DNA from 2 places in the Neptuniibacter sp. QD37_11 genome. Region 2 is predicted to be linked to the other one. Evidence: predicted binding sites of a transcription regulator. Region 2 holds the regulator's gene; the other holds the start of a gene.

Region 1 (8,014 bases), 1.4 Mb from region 2:
GCTTCTGCTACAAAACGATATAGATGAGAACGACTTTCAGATTTTAACCACACGATTTTTGTCCACTAGAACAACCATTCGACAAGCTCAATTGGCTCCCGATGCAATCGTTAAGCATATTTATCCCATCATTGATGGCAATAAAGTGCTTGGATTGGACCTACGAAAAATCCCTGAACAAAAAGAAGTGGTGGAGCGATCCATAGCGATGAAAGAGATGATCATGGCCGGCCCACTAGATCTAGTTCAAGGCGGACGAGGTGTTATTGCTAGACAACCCCTTTACAACCGTGAAGGCACTGAAACTAAGTTCTGGGGTTTCATCACAATAATCATAGATTTAGATAGGATATTCAAAGAGACGGGGCTAGCTCTAAGCGATGAGCTGGCTACCTACGCTATTCGCGGAAGTGATGCAAAAGGCAAGCAAGGAGATGTATTCTTTGGTTCCTCTTCAGTATTCGAAGAGGAGTATCTTAGTAGTTTCATAGAAGTCCCTGGTGGTTTTTGGCAACTGTCGGCACGACTCGATAATGATGACCATGTCCATGACATACCGATGCCATATTTAACCGGCTGGGCAGCCCTTGGCTCTCTGATTCTCGGCTTACTAAGCGGGTTTACATGTAGCCTACTCAATAAAACCTATCAACGCTCAATTAGTGATCCCCTTACATCACTCTTTAATAGGCAACATTTCAGAGAACTTGCAGATACAGAAATACAACGAGCACAAAGATATCAACTACCCTTATCGATCATCATGATCGACTTAGATTTTTTTAAGCAGATTAACGATAACTATGGACATCAAGCGGGAGATTATGTGCTTCAGAAGTCGGCCAAAATAATAGAATCAACCTTAAGAGTGGGAGATATTGCAGCACGTTACGGAGGTGAAGAGTTTATTGTTTTGTTGCCTCATAGCGACGAGGCTGACACTCAAATTTGTGCAGAAAGAATTAGAAAGGCGCTGAATACCAAAATAAAACTACGTGGCGCATATCATACGCTTTCAGCAAGCCTAGGCTGCGCCACCTTGGATTCTAACTACACTAATTATGACCAGCTAGTCAGCGGTGCTGACGATGCCCTCTTCTTAGCTAAAGATCGTGGTCGAAATATAGTTATAGCGACCAAGCAGCTTTAATATCCTACTCAAAATTAAGCTTAGAGAATCTTTAAAGGCTCTTCATTTAGTAACGCCAATTGCTCACGTAGTTGAAGAATATGCTCACCCCAGTAACGCTCGGTATTAAACCAACCAAAGCTATAAGGGAATGCTGGATCTTCCCAGCGGCGGCCAAGCCATGCACTGTAATGCATAATTCGTAAACTTCGGAGGACTTCGATCAAACGTAGCTCTTTGAGTTTAAAATCGTAAAACTCGTTGTAGCCATCGACTATTTCAGACAACTGTTGCGTCTGTTCATGTCGATCACCAGAGAGCAGCATCCAAATATCCTGCATCGCAGGTGCCATACGAGCATCATCAAAATCAACAAAATGAGGGGCATCATCACGCCATAGCATATTGCCTGAATGACAATCACCATGAACACGAATATGTTCTATCTCACCACACGCTTTTAAGATCTCATCAACACCCTGAAGAAGATCTCTAGCAACGGAATCGTAAGCTGGTTTAAGCTCTGCCGGAATAAACCGATCACTTAAGAATGCAACACTGTCATGGCCAAATGTCTGACTGGTCAAAGTCGGTCGGTGATCAAATTTTTTCGAAGCGCCCACCAGATGCATACGGCCCAATAAACGGCCTAGCGTAAAAAGATTATCAAGGTTATCGAGTTCAGGAGCATGCCCTCCTCTGCGAGGAAACAAAGCGAACATAAACCCTTCATAATCAAACAGGGTTTCCCCCTTTTCATTACACCAAGGGGTCACAGCAGGCAGAGATTGCTCCGCTAAATCGAAACTAAACTCATGCTCTTCTAGAATCTGCTCTCGACTCCAACGTTGAGGGCGATAGAACTTGGCAATCATCGGCTCTTGATCTTCTATGCCCACCTGATAAACACGGTTCTCGTAACTATTCAGAGGAAACGTACGACCGTCACACCAATGCCCTTGACTCTCAACCGCATCCATCAAGAATGATGGCGTTAACCGCTCAAAAGGGTGTGTTAGATCATGTTCAGACATAAAAAATCCAGCTATAAAATAATTGCAGGTGCAGGGTACGCTTTAGCCCATAGGTGAACAAGTGATATTCCTAATAGATTTGTCCTATTTTCCGTTATTTTTTAAATAGTAGCGTGAACTTTTGTTATAGTTCCAATAATAACCAACAGGAGTATTACGAGTAAGTTATGGCAGGTTCACTTAAAGATCAGTTGCTAAATATGGGACTGGTTGACCAGAAAAAAGCGAAGCAAGCAGATACTGAAAAGCGTAAGCAAAACAAAAAAGCCAAAAAGGCACGCAAATCCGGCCAGCAGGTTGTTGATACGCAAGCAGAGAAAAAGCAGGCGCTAGAAGAACAGCGTAAAGCTAAGCAAGAGCATGATCGTGAACTGAATCGTCAACGAGACGAAGAGCGCCGCAACAAAGAGATTGAAGCGCAATGCCGTCAGATGATCATACAGCAACAGATCGAGCTGCCCGAAGATGCCGAAGTAAGTTACAACTTTGTATACGATAATAAAGTTAAAACTATGTATGTAACTTCGCTCATTCAAGGGCAACTGTTCCGCGGCCAAGTAGCAATCGCTGCGTTAGATGAAAAGTTTTACCTGATCCCGGATAAATTTGCAGAGAAAATTGAGCAACGTCTGCCTAATTACGTTATTCGTGTTCAACCGGAAGAAGAACCAGAAGAAGATGATCCGTACGCGGATTATAAGATTCCAGACGACCTGATGTGGTAATTCTGCACATCAACAGCGTCTTCATGTAGTAAGGGATACGCATGTCACAGGGTTTTTTCGAGCAATTTTTGGTCATTTTATGTTGTGCCGTTGTTGCCACAACCCTGTTTCGGCGCATCAAACTCCCGCCTCTCCTTGCCTACTTAAGTGTTGGCGCTATTGTTGGCCCCTATAGTTTAGGGGTCGTCAAAGACACCCATAGCATTGAGCTACTCAGTGAACTAGGGGTTGTCTTTTTACTCTTTATGCTCGGCTTAGAGTTCTCAGTCTCGCGTATGTTTGCCATGCGCAAGGCTGTATTCGGTCTAGGCAGTTTGCAGGTCATTATCACCGCTGCCTGTTTGATGGCAATCTGCCACCTTTTTGGCCTGCCGCAAACCACCTCTTTAGTTATCGCCGGTGCACTCGCCCTATCATCTACAGCGATTGTAAGCCGCGAGCTGATTCAGCGTGACGAACTCAACAGCCCTCATGGCCAGCTTTCAGTTGGTACTTTAATCTTCCAAGACTTAGCGGCTGTATTCTTCCTAATCGTTGTCCCGACACTCAGTAGTTCGGCAACAGAGATAGACAGTGCCGAAGTCGCATTGATGCTACTTGAGGGCTCAACACTACTCATAATCCTATTGCTGGTTGGCCATATTGTGATGCCATTGCTGTTCCATGAATCAGCACGCAGCGGTTCCAGCGATGTGTTTGTTTTGACGACACTGGCGGCTGCCCTTTTAGCCGCTTGGATTACGCACGCTGCTGGTTTATCTATGGCCCTCGGAGGATTCTTAGCAGGAATGATGTTGGGTGAGAGTCGTTACAGATATCAACTAGAAGCCGATATACGCCCATTCAGAGATGTACTCTTAGGGCTGTTCTTTGTCTCTGTCGGGATGCAATTAGATCTATCTGCTCTAATCGACAGCTGGTATTGGATTATCCTGTTCAGTGTTAGCTTAATTCTGTTAAAGACTTTTATTATTACTCTTCTCGGTACGCTACTGCATAAAGACCCGGCAAATGCCTTAAGAGCAGGCCTCAGCCTTAGCCAAGGCGGTGAATTTGGTTTTGCCTTATTGGCTTTAGCCTTAGGTAATAATCTGATCGAGCCTGATATCAATACTATTGTTGTGTCTACGATCATCATCAGCATGATCGTCACGCCGATTTTGATGAACCACACTTACAGCCTGAGCCGTTGGTTGCACAAAGATGATCCGATTGAATCACCACAACAGAAATTGCCTGATGCCAGCCAGCTAAATCCGCATAATTTAGATAAACATGTGATTATCTGTGGCTTTGGCCGTGTGGGTCAGATCATCGCGCGCTTCTTAGACCAAGCAAACATCCCATACATTGTCGTAGATAATGATCCGGTGCGTGTAATGGAAGCTGCTACAGCAGGCGAACACATCTGTTTTGGTGATGCCAAACGAGATGATGTGATGGCCGCTGTTGGTGCTGACCGTGCGCGGATGTTGATCCTTAGTTTTCCCGAAGCCGAAACAGCGATGCAAGCGCTTAAGCATATACGTACCCGCTTCTCGACTTTACCTATTTTGGTTAGAACACGGGATGATTCTCAGATCGAAGCATTTCAGAATGCTGGAGCCACCGAAATTATTCCTGAAGCTTTGGAAGGCAGCTTAATGATGGTTTCCCATGTTCTGTCTATGCTGGGTATCAACCATCAACAAATTGAACAACAAATAAATCAAGTACGCGCAGAAAGGTACAACCTTCTACATGGCTACTATCACGGCCAGCATTCCGAAAAAATTGATAGTAAAGGCCGTATGAAAGAGATACTGCATCCCGTTCAAATTGAAAATAACTGCAAGTCGATTGGTAAAACTCTGCGAGATATTCCTTTATCAAAGCACCAAGTCTCTGTGGCAATGATCCGTCGTGGTGATCAATCTGAACACAGCCCAAGTGGCGATACACATATACAGCAGGGAGATATCATCATCCTTCAAGGGCCGAATGATAAGATTGAAATCGCGGAATCGATCATCCTAGATGGGAAGTAGTTTTTACTTTTTCCCTCTAACCTTTAGATGAAACAATTTCATTAGTTACGCTTTTTATTAAAGTCTCTCAACAAAACGTCGATAACCCTCTTATATTTAGTAGTACAACTAAAACAATGGGATCATTTGATCCTTTTTTGTCTGTGGAGGAAAACACCGTGCAAGTTCTATTAAGCAGCCAAGCAGCCTACTCTCAGGTTCGCCAGGAAACACTGGTTACGGGCGGGTTTGCTGATGGTAAAGATAGCAACGGTCGTTCTGCATCTGCGGCAGATAAGTTAGTAGCCAAACTAGCAGAAAACATTCCGGGTATGAGTGCATCAGAGATGAAAAGTCTCGACGCTAATGATTACTCTCCGGAAAAAGTTGCATCACGTATCTCCGACTTTGTAGCACAAGGCCTTGAACAAGCCCGTGCCCGCGGAGCGTCTGATGCTGACCTAGATCGTATGTATAAAGCGGCCGTTTCAGGTGTAGAAAAAGGCTTTAAAGAAGCAACTGAGATTCTAGAAGATCTCAATATGTTAACCCCTGATATCTCCGCAACAATCGAGCAAACCAAAGATCTGACGTTCGAAGCGCTGGCCGGCCTTGCGCCTACCAACGAAACAGCGTCCACACGCCAGACTTCTATCTCTGCTGCTGAACGTTATTCAAAAGCTGAGTCTTTCTCCCTTGATGTCATGACCCAGGAAGGAGACAAAGTTTCAATTCGTTTCAACAGTGAAGCAAGTCAAACAGCCTCTTTAGGCGCCTACTCTGACGGTAACAGTAGCGCTGTATCTTTCGGCCTTGAGCGTACCGCCAGCAGTAGCTATAGCTTTAGTGTTGAGGGTGATCTAAACGAAGACGAGTTAGACGCGCTGACAACCCTAATTCAGGATATCAATCTTATTGCCGAAGACTTCTTCAGCGGTGATGTTCAAGACGCTTTTGAACAAGCAGCTGAATTTGAAATGGACAAATCCGAGTTGATGAACTTGAATGTAACTATGACTCAATCAGCAAGTTACTCAGCGGTAGCTGCTTATGAGCAAGTGCAACAACTAGATAACCCATTAGGCAATAATGGCCGCCACTTAGGCCAGATGATGAACAACTTCGATAATTTGGTTGCTAACCCAGCCATGGCATTCTTAGAAGACAGTTCATTATTCGGGGTAGATCTATTGGACAGCTTGATTCATCAAGATATCCGCTACAAAGATGCTGATGAAGAATCCCAGAGCAAACTGGATGATAACTTCGGTCTTTTGCGTGACCTTATGACCCGGTTTGATCAGGACGACGCAGACGATTAACCCCCCTTCTTAATCGCTGCGATACTTTAAACCGGCCTACTTAGGCCGGTTTTTTTATCTTTAGGTTTTTTATAAATACTTAGAGTATTATTCTTCCATCTATTATTGATCTTTAATGACAATGGCCAACTCCTTTTCCCTACGCCCCTATCAACAAGAAGCCGTTGATGCGACATTAAATCACTTTCGCAAATCAAACGATCCTGCTGTTATCGTACTACCAACGGGCGCCGGCAAAAGCCTTGTTATAGCAGAGCTTGCTCGCTTAGCACGTAAAAAAATTATGGTGCTAGCTCATGTCAAAGAGTTGGTTGAGCAAAATCACGCTAAGTATGAAGGCTATGGTTTAGAAGGTGGTATTTTTGCAGCGGGCTTGAATCGCAAAGAGATCGAAAAACAGGTTACGTTTGCCAGTGTGCAATCTGTAGCAGCGAATATTGATCTTTTTAATAACGAATATTCGTTACTGATCGTCGACGAGTGCCACCGCATTAATGACGACGAAGATAGCCAATACGGACGAATCATCAGCAAACTCCAAGAGATCAATCCCAACCTAAAAGTGCTTGGGTTAACAGCTACGCCTTACAGAATGGGGATGGGCTGGATCTATCAGCAGCATTATCGTGGTTTTGTTAGAAGCGAGCAGGAAAAACCATTTCGTAACTGCATCTACGAACTCCCGCTCAGTTACATGATTAGCCGTAACTACTTAACTCCTCCAGAAATGGAAGATGCAGCAATCGCGCAATATGACTTTTCAGCCTTAGATCAAACTGCATTTGGCACTTATGCTGAAAAAGATATCAATAATCTACTAACAAAATACAATCGCGTCACTAGGGCGATCATTGAACAAATAATTGAACGTGCTCAAGATCGCCAAGGCGTGATGATCTTTGCAGCAACAGTTGATCACGCCAAAGAGATCAGCACTTACCTTCCCGAAGATCAAACCGCTTTGATCACTGGTTCCTCCACCAGCGAAGATAGAGACCGCTTGATCAGTGACTTCAAGCTTAAGAAAATAAAGTATCTGGTTAACGTATCCGTTCTTACGACAGGATTTGATGCTCCCCATGTCGATTTAATTGCAATTTTAAGGCCCACCGAATCTGTTAGCCTGTATCAACAGATTGTTGGGCGCGGTCTGAGGCTCGCCCCTGGAAAGAAAGATTGCTTAGTCATCGACTACGCAGGCAATAACTATAACCTGCATCATCCGGAAGTGGGTGAAAAACGTCCTTCCCCGGATTCCGAACCGGTACAAGTATTTTGCCCTTCCTGTGGCTTTGCCAATATCTTTTGGGGTAAAACAGACAGCGATGGCAAAGTAATTGAGCATCATGGCCGACGCTGCAAAGGTCTGCTTGAAAGCGACGAAAGTGACACGCCTTCAGAGCAGTGTGATTTTCGCTTTCGATTTAAAGAATGCCCTCACTGTAATGCTGAAAATGATATCGCTGCCCGTAAATGTCACCAGTGCAATAAAGCGATTATCGACCCAGACGATCAATTAAAAGATGCACTGAAACTGAAAGATGCCATGGTGATCCGATGTGCTGGGTTATCGTTGATCCAGAATCAGTCCAAGCTTCAGGTCATTTATCATGGCGAAGAAGGCGAAGAACTGAAGGAGAGCTTCGATTTTGCTAAGCCTGCCCAGTTAAAGCGCTTTAATGAAATATTTGGGCGCCGGGTTGCGAATAGGCAAGCACCCCAAAACTTTTCAAACATAGAAGAAGCGATAGCTTATGAATCACTTCTAGTTGCACCAGATTTTGTCATTGGACGTGAG
Region 2 (8,014 bases):
CGCAATACGCGAACCTTGACCGATTACAGAATCAATATTCAACGTACCGTTTAGCTGGGTAATTTTTGTCTTAACAACATCCATACCCACGCCACGACCAGAAACATCAGAAATTTCTTTCTTAGTTGAGAAGCCCGCAGCAAAGATCAAGTTGAAACATTCTTGTTCAGTAAGACGACGAGCCGCTTCAGCATCCATCATGCCTCGCTCAATAGCCAGATTACGCAGTTTTTCTGCGTCCATACCAGCACCGTCATCTTGAATAACCAATAGGATGTGGTCACCTTCCTGCTCAGCAGAAAGTAATACATGACCTTCTCTTGGCTTACCCGCAGCTTCACGCACATCAGGTGATTCAATACCGTGGTCCACGGCATTACGAACCAAGTGAATCAAAGGATCAGCAAGTGCTTCGACCAAGTTTTTATCTAAATCAGTATCTTCACCACGAAGCTCTAGGCGAATCTCTTTTTTCAAGTTACGTGATAGGTCACGAATCAAACGCGGGAAGCGACCAAAAACCTTCTTAACAGGCTGCATTCGCGTTTTCATAACTGACATTTGTAAGTCAGCCGTAACCATATCTAGCGTACCTAACGCCTTCGCCATCTCTTCGTCTTCACGGGTTACACCAAGACGAACCAAACGGTTTCGAACCAATACCAGCTCACCCACCATGTTCATGATTTTGTCTAGCAAACGTGTATCTACACGAACATTGCTTTCAGGCTGAGGCTTAGCTTGCTGATGCGCAGCTTTAACCGCGGCAGCTGCAGCACTTTCACGTTTTTCAGGCTCAGGAGCAGTTGGCGCAGGAGCAGGTGTAGCAACAGGAGCTGGCACAGCTGGTGCGGGAGCAGGTTCTGGCGCACTAACGGACGCAGCCGCTGGTGCCGATGCCGGTGCCGGTTTTTCTGCAAACGCACCTTTGCCTTGAGATTGCAGCTCATCCAGCAATGCTTCAAATTCATCTTCTGTGATCAGATCACCACCAGCAGGTTCTGGTTCTACAGCAGGCGCTTTTGAACCACCCTCTGAACCAGGCCCCTTACCTTGGCCATGAAGTTCATCGAGCAATGATTCGAATTCATCTTCAGTGATAAGGCCGTCATCCGCCGCATTCTCTTCGGTAGGAGCCGGACCTCCTAGATCATCTAACAGCATATCGAATTCATCTGAACTCTGATCTGCATTACTTGCTACAGGCTCAGGAACTGGCGCAGCTGGAGCGGGCTCTGGCGCCACCGGAGCAGGTGCAGCTTCAGCGGGTACTGGAGCACCGCCACTTGCAAAAGCAATTAGAGCCTTAATAAGTTGTGGATCCGCATTTTCTGGCTCTTGACCGCCCCTTACGGCATCAAACATCACGTTTACAGTATCAAGTGCCTGCAGTACTACATCCATCAGTTCTGGCGAAACTTTGATTTCGCCATTTCTCAACATATCAAAGAGATTTTCTGCGTTATGGCAACAATCAACCATAGGTTCAAGTTGCAAGAAACCTGCACCACCTTTTACGGTATGAAAGCCACGAAATATTGCGTTGAGCAGATCACTGTCATCTGGACGCTGCTCCAGATCAACTAACTGTTCAGATAATTGCTCAAGGATTTCACCTGCTTCGACAAGAAAATCCTCAAGAATCTCCTGATCCACATCCAAACTCATACGGCGCTCCTCTTAAAAACCCAGACTGGAAAGCAGGTCATCAACTTCATCTTGGTTACTGACTACATCAGCACTATCTTTGTTGACCTGCGGCCCCTCAGCCTGAATAGGATTCTTTTTATTATCCTGCTTGTCATCTTCTGGTGCGGTTTGCACCTCGATGCCCGACAATTTTTCAACCTGAGCAGCCATTTCCATCAAACCAACAAGGTGTGTTTCTACATTTGTCACCAAGTTAATAACACGACGGATTAGCTGCCCTGTAATGTCCTGATAGCTCTGAGACACCACAATATCAGTCAACTCTGACCGCAAAGTTTCAATTGTCTTTTCAGATTCTTCTTTTACTGCACATGTACGGTCATAGACGCCGTTCAAATTGTCGTGTTCTTTTTCTAACTGACCAACTAGCGACAATAGGTCTTTAAACCGTTCACTCTGTGAATCTAAACGATCAACCAAACCCAGCGCCTTATCGACACGGTCCATGGTTTCATGTGCATTTTTTTCGGTAACTTCAATTACATAATTGAGACGATCAGCTGCATCCGCATCTTTAGGAGCTGCTTCATCATCCAATTCCAAGCTAGTACCTAGCTCTGAAGAAAAGGCTTTAATCGCTTCATGCAGGCCACGTGTCAGATGACCCACTTCACTAAAGAAGGTCTTATGTCTGAATTCATGGAGTTCTTGGATCAGATCCATGGCTTCAGAGAGATTCCCTTCATTCAGGACGGAAACCAATTCCTGAGCCTTCAACTGCAATTCCATTTCGAAGCGCCCTACACCTTTATCTGTTCCTGCAATCATTACAACGGACCCTATTTCTTATCCTAGGCGTTCAAAGATCTTATCAATCTTTTCTTTCAGCACTGCTGCAGTAAATGGCTTAACTACATAACCGTTTACCCCTGCTTGCGCCGCCGCAATAATCTGCTCTTTCTTAGCTTCTGCTGTAACCATAAGCACTGGCATGTGAGCTAAGTTAGGATCAGAACGAACCTCTTTTAAAAGATCGATACCGGTCATTCCTGGCATATTCCAATCTGTGACCAGAAAATCAATTCCCCCTTGCTTAAGGATCGGCAGTGCAGTCTGACCATCATCCGCTTCCTGAACATTTGTCATGCCCAGATCGCGCAATAGGTTTTTAATAATTCGTCTCATTGTGGAGAAATCATCCACTACAAGAATTTTCATGTCTTTATTCAAGACGGCCTCCTGTTAGAACTACGCAACTTGTTGAGTCTACACTTAATTACCGCAATTACGTTGAGTCTGGTCAACCCTTTTTATTGCCAATCACTTAGTCGCGAACGCAACCTTAACGCTGCTTGACTGTGGATCTGACTAACTCGAGACTCACTTACACCTAAAACTTGACCAATTTCTTTTAAATTGAGCTCTTCATCATAATAGAGCGCTAACACCAACTTTTCCCGTTCTGGTAAGTTATTTATAGCTGCACTTAGCGCTTTTAAAAATGCTTCTCGCTCAAAATTTTGATTTGGACCGGGATCATCGTTAGCAAAAGACTCCCCTGGACCTTCATGTTGAGGATTGATCATCTCCTCGAAACTAAAGAGTCTGCTATCCAAACTATCCTTAAGCAAATTATGGTAATCAGCAACACTAATCCCCATCTCTTTAGCCACTTCTGAATCTGTTGCATCGCGTCCTGTTCGAGCTTCTATCTGCTGAATAGCTTCTGTTACGCGACGACTATTTCGATGTACCGAACGCGGCGTCCAATCACCACGGCGTACTTCATCAATGATGGAGCCACGAATGCGGATCCCTGCATAAGTTTCAAAGCTCGCTCCTTTTGAAGCATCGTATTTACTTGCGGCTTCAAGTAAACCGATCATGCCTGCTTGTATAAGATCATCCAGCATTACAGTCGCAGGCAAGCGAGCAAGCAAGTGATGTGCAATACGTTTAACTAGCGGCGCATACTGCTCAATTAGCTCTTCACTCGTTTGTAATTGCAGCTGGTTGTACATACCGCCTCTTTGCTAGTCCGAAGGGCGAACTCCTTGAACGAGCCGCTCAACAAAAAACTCTAAATGACCTCGGGGCACAGTTTGAACCGGCCACCCATTTACTTTATTCGCTAATTGACGATATGCCAAGGAGACTTTGCTCTTTGGAAACGCTTTTAAAACAGCCACTTGACGTTGAACCGCCTTACGAACATTTTCATCATAAGGTATTGATCCTACATATTGAAGGGTCACGTCAAGAAACCTATCAGTAACTGTTAATAACTTCCCAAACATATTACGTCCTTCCTGCTCACTTCGAACCATATTGGCCAGAACGCGGAAGCGGGTCATCCTATAATCCCGATTTAACAGTTTAATTAAAGCATAAGCATCGGTAATTGAGGTGGGTTCATCACAAACAACTACTAAAACTTCTTGTGCGGCTTTAACAAAGCTCACGACCGAATCAGAAATACCTGCTGCCGTATCAATGATCAGAACATCGGTATCATCAGCCACTTCATTAAAAGCATGTATTAATTCTGCATGCTCATGCGGTGACAATGCTGTCATCTCTTGTGTACCAGATGAAGCCGGTACAATTTTTAGATGCTCGCCTACGTCCAGCATAATATCCTTTAGGCCACATTCACCATTCAGAACATCAGCAATATTCTTTTTCGGACGCAAACCTAACATCACATCGACGTTTGCTAAACCTAAATCAGCATCCATCAAGATAGATTTATGACCTAGATCACCTAAAGCTAACGCCAAATTCACCGAGACGTTAGTTTTCCCAACGCCGCCTTTACCACCGGTTACCGCAATTACTTTAACGGGTTTATGTTGATTCATTATTAATTCCCACCATTAACCCGTTTTATAGATTGAATCGAGCGCAGACATTTTCTTTTCTGCTTCTATAGCTCGTTGAGCCGTTATGACAGCTCGACTAACCAACTCATGTTTTTTGGCAATATCAATATCATCAGGGATACGCTGTCCATCGGTAACGTAGGAAACAGGCAAACGCTTTTCGACGATCAAAGAAATAGCTTCACCTAAGCTACCCGATTCATCCATCTTACTCAGCACACAACCATTCAAGCCTAACCCCTGATAAGCATTGAATGCCTGTTCAACAACCCTGCGTTGACTGCTGCAAGAAACGACCAATAGCTTCTTAAGACGCAAACTTACACCCTCCAGCATGGCCAATTGAGCCTCACTATGCGGCTCATTTGCATTCAATCCGGCAGTATCTATCAGCACTAATCTCTTGTTTCGCAGAGAGTGCAAAACGTCATCCAAACTATTATTTTCATCAACAACTCGAACCGGAACGTCAAGAATTCGCCCAAAGGTTCTTAACTGTTCATGTGCCGCAATTCGATAGGTATCAGTCGTTACCAACGCCATACTTGAGCTACCGTATTTCAGTACATGACGCGCTGCAAGCTTACCAATGGTTGTAGTTTTTCCGACACCTGTTGGTCCGACAAAAGCGATCATTCCACCGCGTTCGATAAAATCTTCACCCATCACAGGGATCGCATCCGACAAGCGCGTCAGCGCATTTTTCCATGCTTTATCCGGCGCCAAACCTGATTCAACATGAGAAAGTAGATGCGTAGATAATTTCTCACTCACACCTAACAATTCAAATTTTTTCTGCAATGGAGATTTTGTAGGAGCAGACGCTTGCACATTACCTTGGGCTAAAACTTGCTGACTTAGTAGGTTTTTAAGCTGCGCAATTTCGTCCTGCATTGACTGAATAAGATGTTCGGCCCCTTCATTTGAAGGCGCAGCTGACATAGACAATTCACTTTGCAGATCTAAACCGAGCCCAGGATCATCAACAGCGGGCTGTTGCATAAAGTTCTGATGAGCCGTATTAGCTTTCTGTTTTTGCCTTTGTTTCAACGAAGCCAAAATTGTTCGCAGATCATCGTCTTGTTCTATCTGCTTATTAACCTGACCTGGAACGTCATAATTTTGACTTTCCTGCTTACCCTGAGCTTCCGCTATTTGCATTCGCGCCTTTTGTAGCTCGCCCTCTAAGTCTCGATTAGAAGCACCGCCACCTGTTAGCACGTCAATTTGGGACTGCCGTTTTTGCGTTTTCTTTTGTTTGCGAGAAAACTCTTGTTGAGCCGCCTCATAATCATTTTCATGAGCAGCCACAACTTCAACACCACCAGCGACACGATGATTAGACACAATAACTGCGTCCGGACCAATCTCATCCCTGACCCGCTGCATAGCCTGTCGCATATCTGGCGCAAAAAAGCGTTTTACTTTCATATCAATTCCTTATCGGCCACAACAAGCTGGGCTGAAGTACGTTTATGCCGCATTTTCACCTCCCACTGTCGAGACAATTGTGACCTTTTTATTTTCAGGAATTTCCTGATAGGAGAGCACATTAATTTGATGCTCGCCATACCTAACAAATTTAGCCATAAGCGGCCGCACTGGCGCCGCGACCAAAAGAACCGACGGTCTCCCCATCATTTCTTGCTGCGTTGCAGCCTCTGACAAAGAAGATTGCAACCTCTCAGCCATACCCGGCTCCAACACCAATCCATTATCCTGCCCCTGCTGAACAGAGTTCAATAAGAGCTGCTCCAATTGCGGAGCCAAAGTAATCACCGGAAGTTCCGACTCAGAACCATTAATGTTCTGAACTATCAATCGAGCCAAAGAGACCCTTACAGCAGCCGTTAAAGCCAATGGATCTTGTGTCCTATTAACCGCATCCGCCAACGACTCAGCAATCGTGCGAAAATCTTTTAACGGCACCTGCTCCATCAACAAATTCTGCAGCACCTTGAGAAGAATACTGAACGACAATTTAGCCGGAACCAATTCATCCACCAGCTTTGGAGAGCTCTTCGTAAGCATATCCAATAGCTGCTGAACCTCTTCATGCCCGAGTAATTCATGAGCATGGGACTGAAGCAACTGATTCATATGCGTCGCTACTACTGTGGAGGCATCGACCACCGTATAGCCCAGTGATTGCGCATGTTCTTTTTGTGATTGCTCAATCCAAATCGCATCCAAACCAAACGCTGGATCTTTTACTTCTACACCTTGCAACTTACCAAATACTTGACCTGGGTTAATAGCCAGTTCACGGTCTGGGTATACTTCTGACTCACCTACAACCACGCCCATTAAAGTAATGCGATAAGCGCCGGGCAAGAGATCCAAATTGTCTCGAATATGCACCGACGGCACCAGAAAACCTAAGTCCTGCGACAGTTTTTTCCTCACACCTTTGATGCGGCTCAACAACTGCCCACCCTGCATTTTGTCAACCATTGGGATCAAGCGGTAACCCACCTCAAGGCCAACCATATCGACCGGCATCACATCATCCCAATCAAGCTCTCGCTTCTCTGACTCGTCCTCTTCAGACATTTCAGCTTCTTGCTGCGCCTGCTCCTCTTGTACAGCCTCTTTCTCAACTTGTTTTTTGTGAATCCACCAAGCACCACCACCTGCCAGAATAGCCAACGACAAGAAAGCAAAATGCGGCATTCCCGGGATAATACCCATAATTGTCAGAATACCTGCAGCAACCGCCAAAGCCTTTGGCGATGCAAACATCTGCGATACAACCTGACCACCCATATCATGAGAAACATTCTGACGGGTTACCATAATCGCCGCAGCAGTTGAAAGTAGTAATGACGGCACTTGCGCTACCAAACCATCACCAATGGTTAGTAGCGAATAGAAACGCATGGCAGTCTCAAAATCGAGATCATGCTGCAACATGCCAATACCTAGGCCACCCAAAAGATTGATTACAAGAATCAAAATACCCGCAACCGCATCACCACGAACAAACTTAGAAGCACCATCCATAGAACCATAAAAGTCGGCTTCTTGCGTTACATCCTCTCGCCTTGCTTTTGCTTCCTCTTGCCCAATTAGACCCGCATTCAAATCAGCATCGATCGCCATCTGCTTACCTGGCATAGCGTCCAAGGTAAAGCGAGCACTTACTTCCGAAATACGACCCGCACCTTTGGTCACAACAACAAAGTTGATAATAATTAGAATAAGGAAGACGACAAAACCAACAACGTAATTACCGCCGATAACGACCTCACCAAAAGCCTCGATCACTTTACCGGCAGCATCGCCCCCCTCATGACCATAAAGCAAAACCACACGAGTCGATGCCACATTCAGAGCAAGACGCATCAGTGTCGCAACAAGGATAATGGTTGGGAAAATTGCAAAATCTAGCGGGCGATTTGAGTAGACACAAACCAATAGAACAACAATCGAAAGGGCAATATTAAAGGTAAATAGCACATCCAATAGAAAAGGAGGTACCG

Evidence for each region. The regulator FliA, encoded in region 2, starts transcription of late flagellar genes. The targets are predictions, from matches to a motif close to CTAAAGTTNNNNNNNNNNCNGCCGATA.
Region 1: a site for FliA is predicted at 4,973-4,999, ahead of ACMXYT_RS09155 (DUF5610 domain-containing protein). Genes of this name have one in related genera too.

What each region holds. Positions count from the first base shown of each region.
Region 1 is NZ_CP180552.1:1,994,315-2,002,328, forward strand. Features, by position in the region: gene ACMXYT_RS09135 (diguanylate cyclase) at 1-1,150, shown strand, start outside; gene ACMXYT_RS09140 (serine/threonine protein kinase) at 1,171-2,163, opposite strand; gene ACMXYT_RS09145 (DUF2058 domain-containing protein) at 2,331-2,888, shown strand; gene ACMXYT_RS09150 (cation:proton antiporter) at 2,930-4,915, shown strand; gene ACMXYT_RS09155 (DUF5610 domain-containing protein) at 5,074-6,216, shown strand; gene ACMXYT_RS09160 (DEAD/DEAH box helicase) at 6,338-8,014, shown strand, end outside.
Region 2 is NZ_CP180552.1:597,184-605,197, reverse strand. Features, by position in the region: gene ACMXYT_RS02575 (chemotaxis protein CheA) at 1-1,668, opposite strand, end outside; gene ACMXYT_RS02570 (protein phosphatase CheZ) at 1,681-2,478, opposite strand; gene cheY (chemotaxis response regulator CheY) at 2,497-2,880, opposite strand; gene ACMXYT_RS02560 (RNA polymerase sigma factor FliA) at 2,961-3,671, opposite strand; gene ACMXYT_RS02555 (MinD/ParA family protein) at 3,684-4,511, opposite strand; gene flhF (flagellar biosynthesis protein FlhF) at 4,527-5,963, opposite strand; gene flhA (flagellar biosynthesis protein FlhA) at 6,006-8,014, opposite strand, start outside.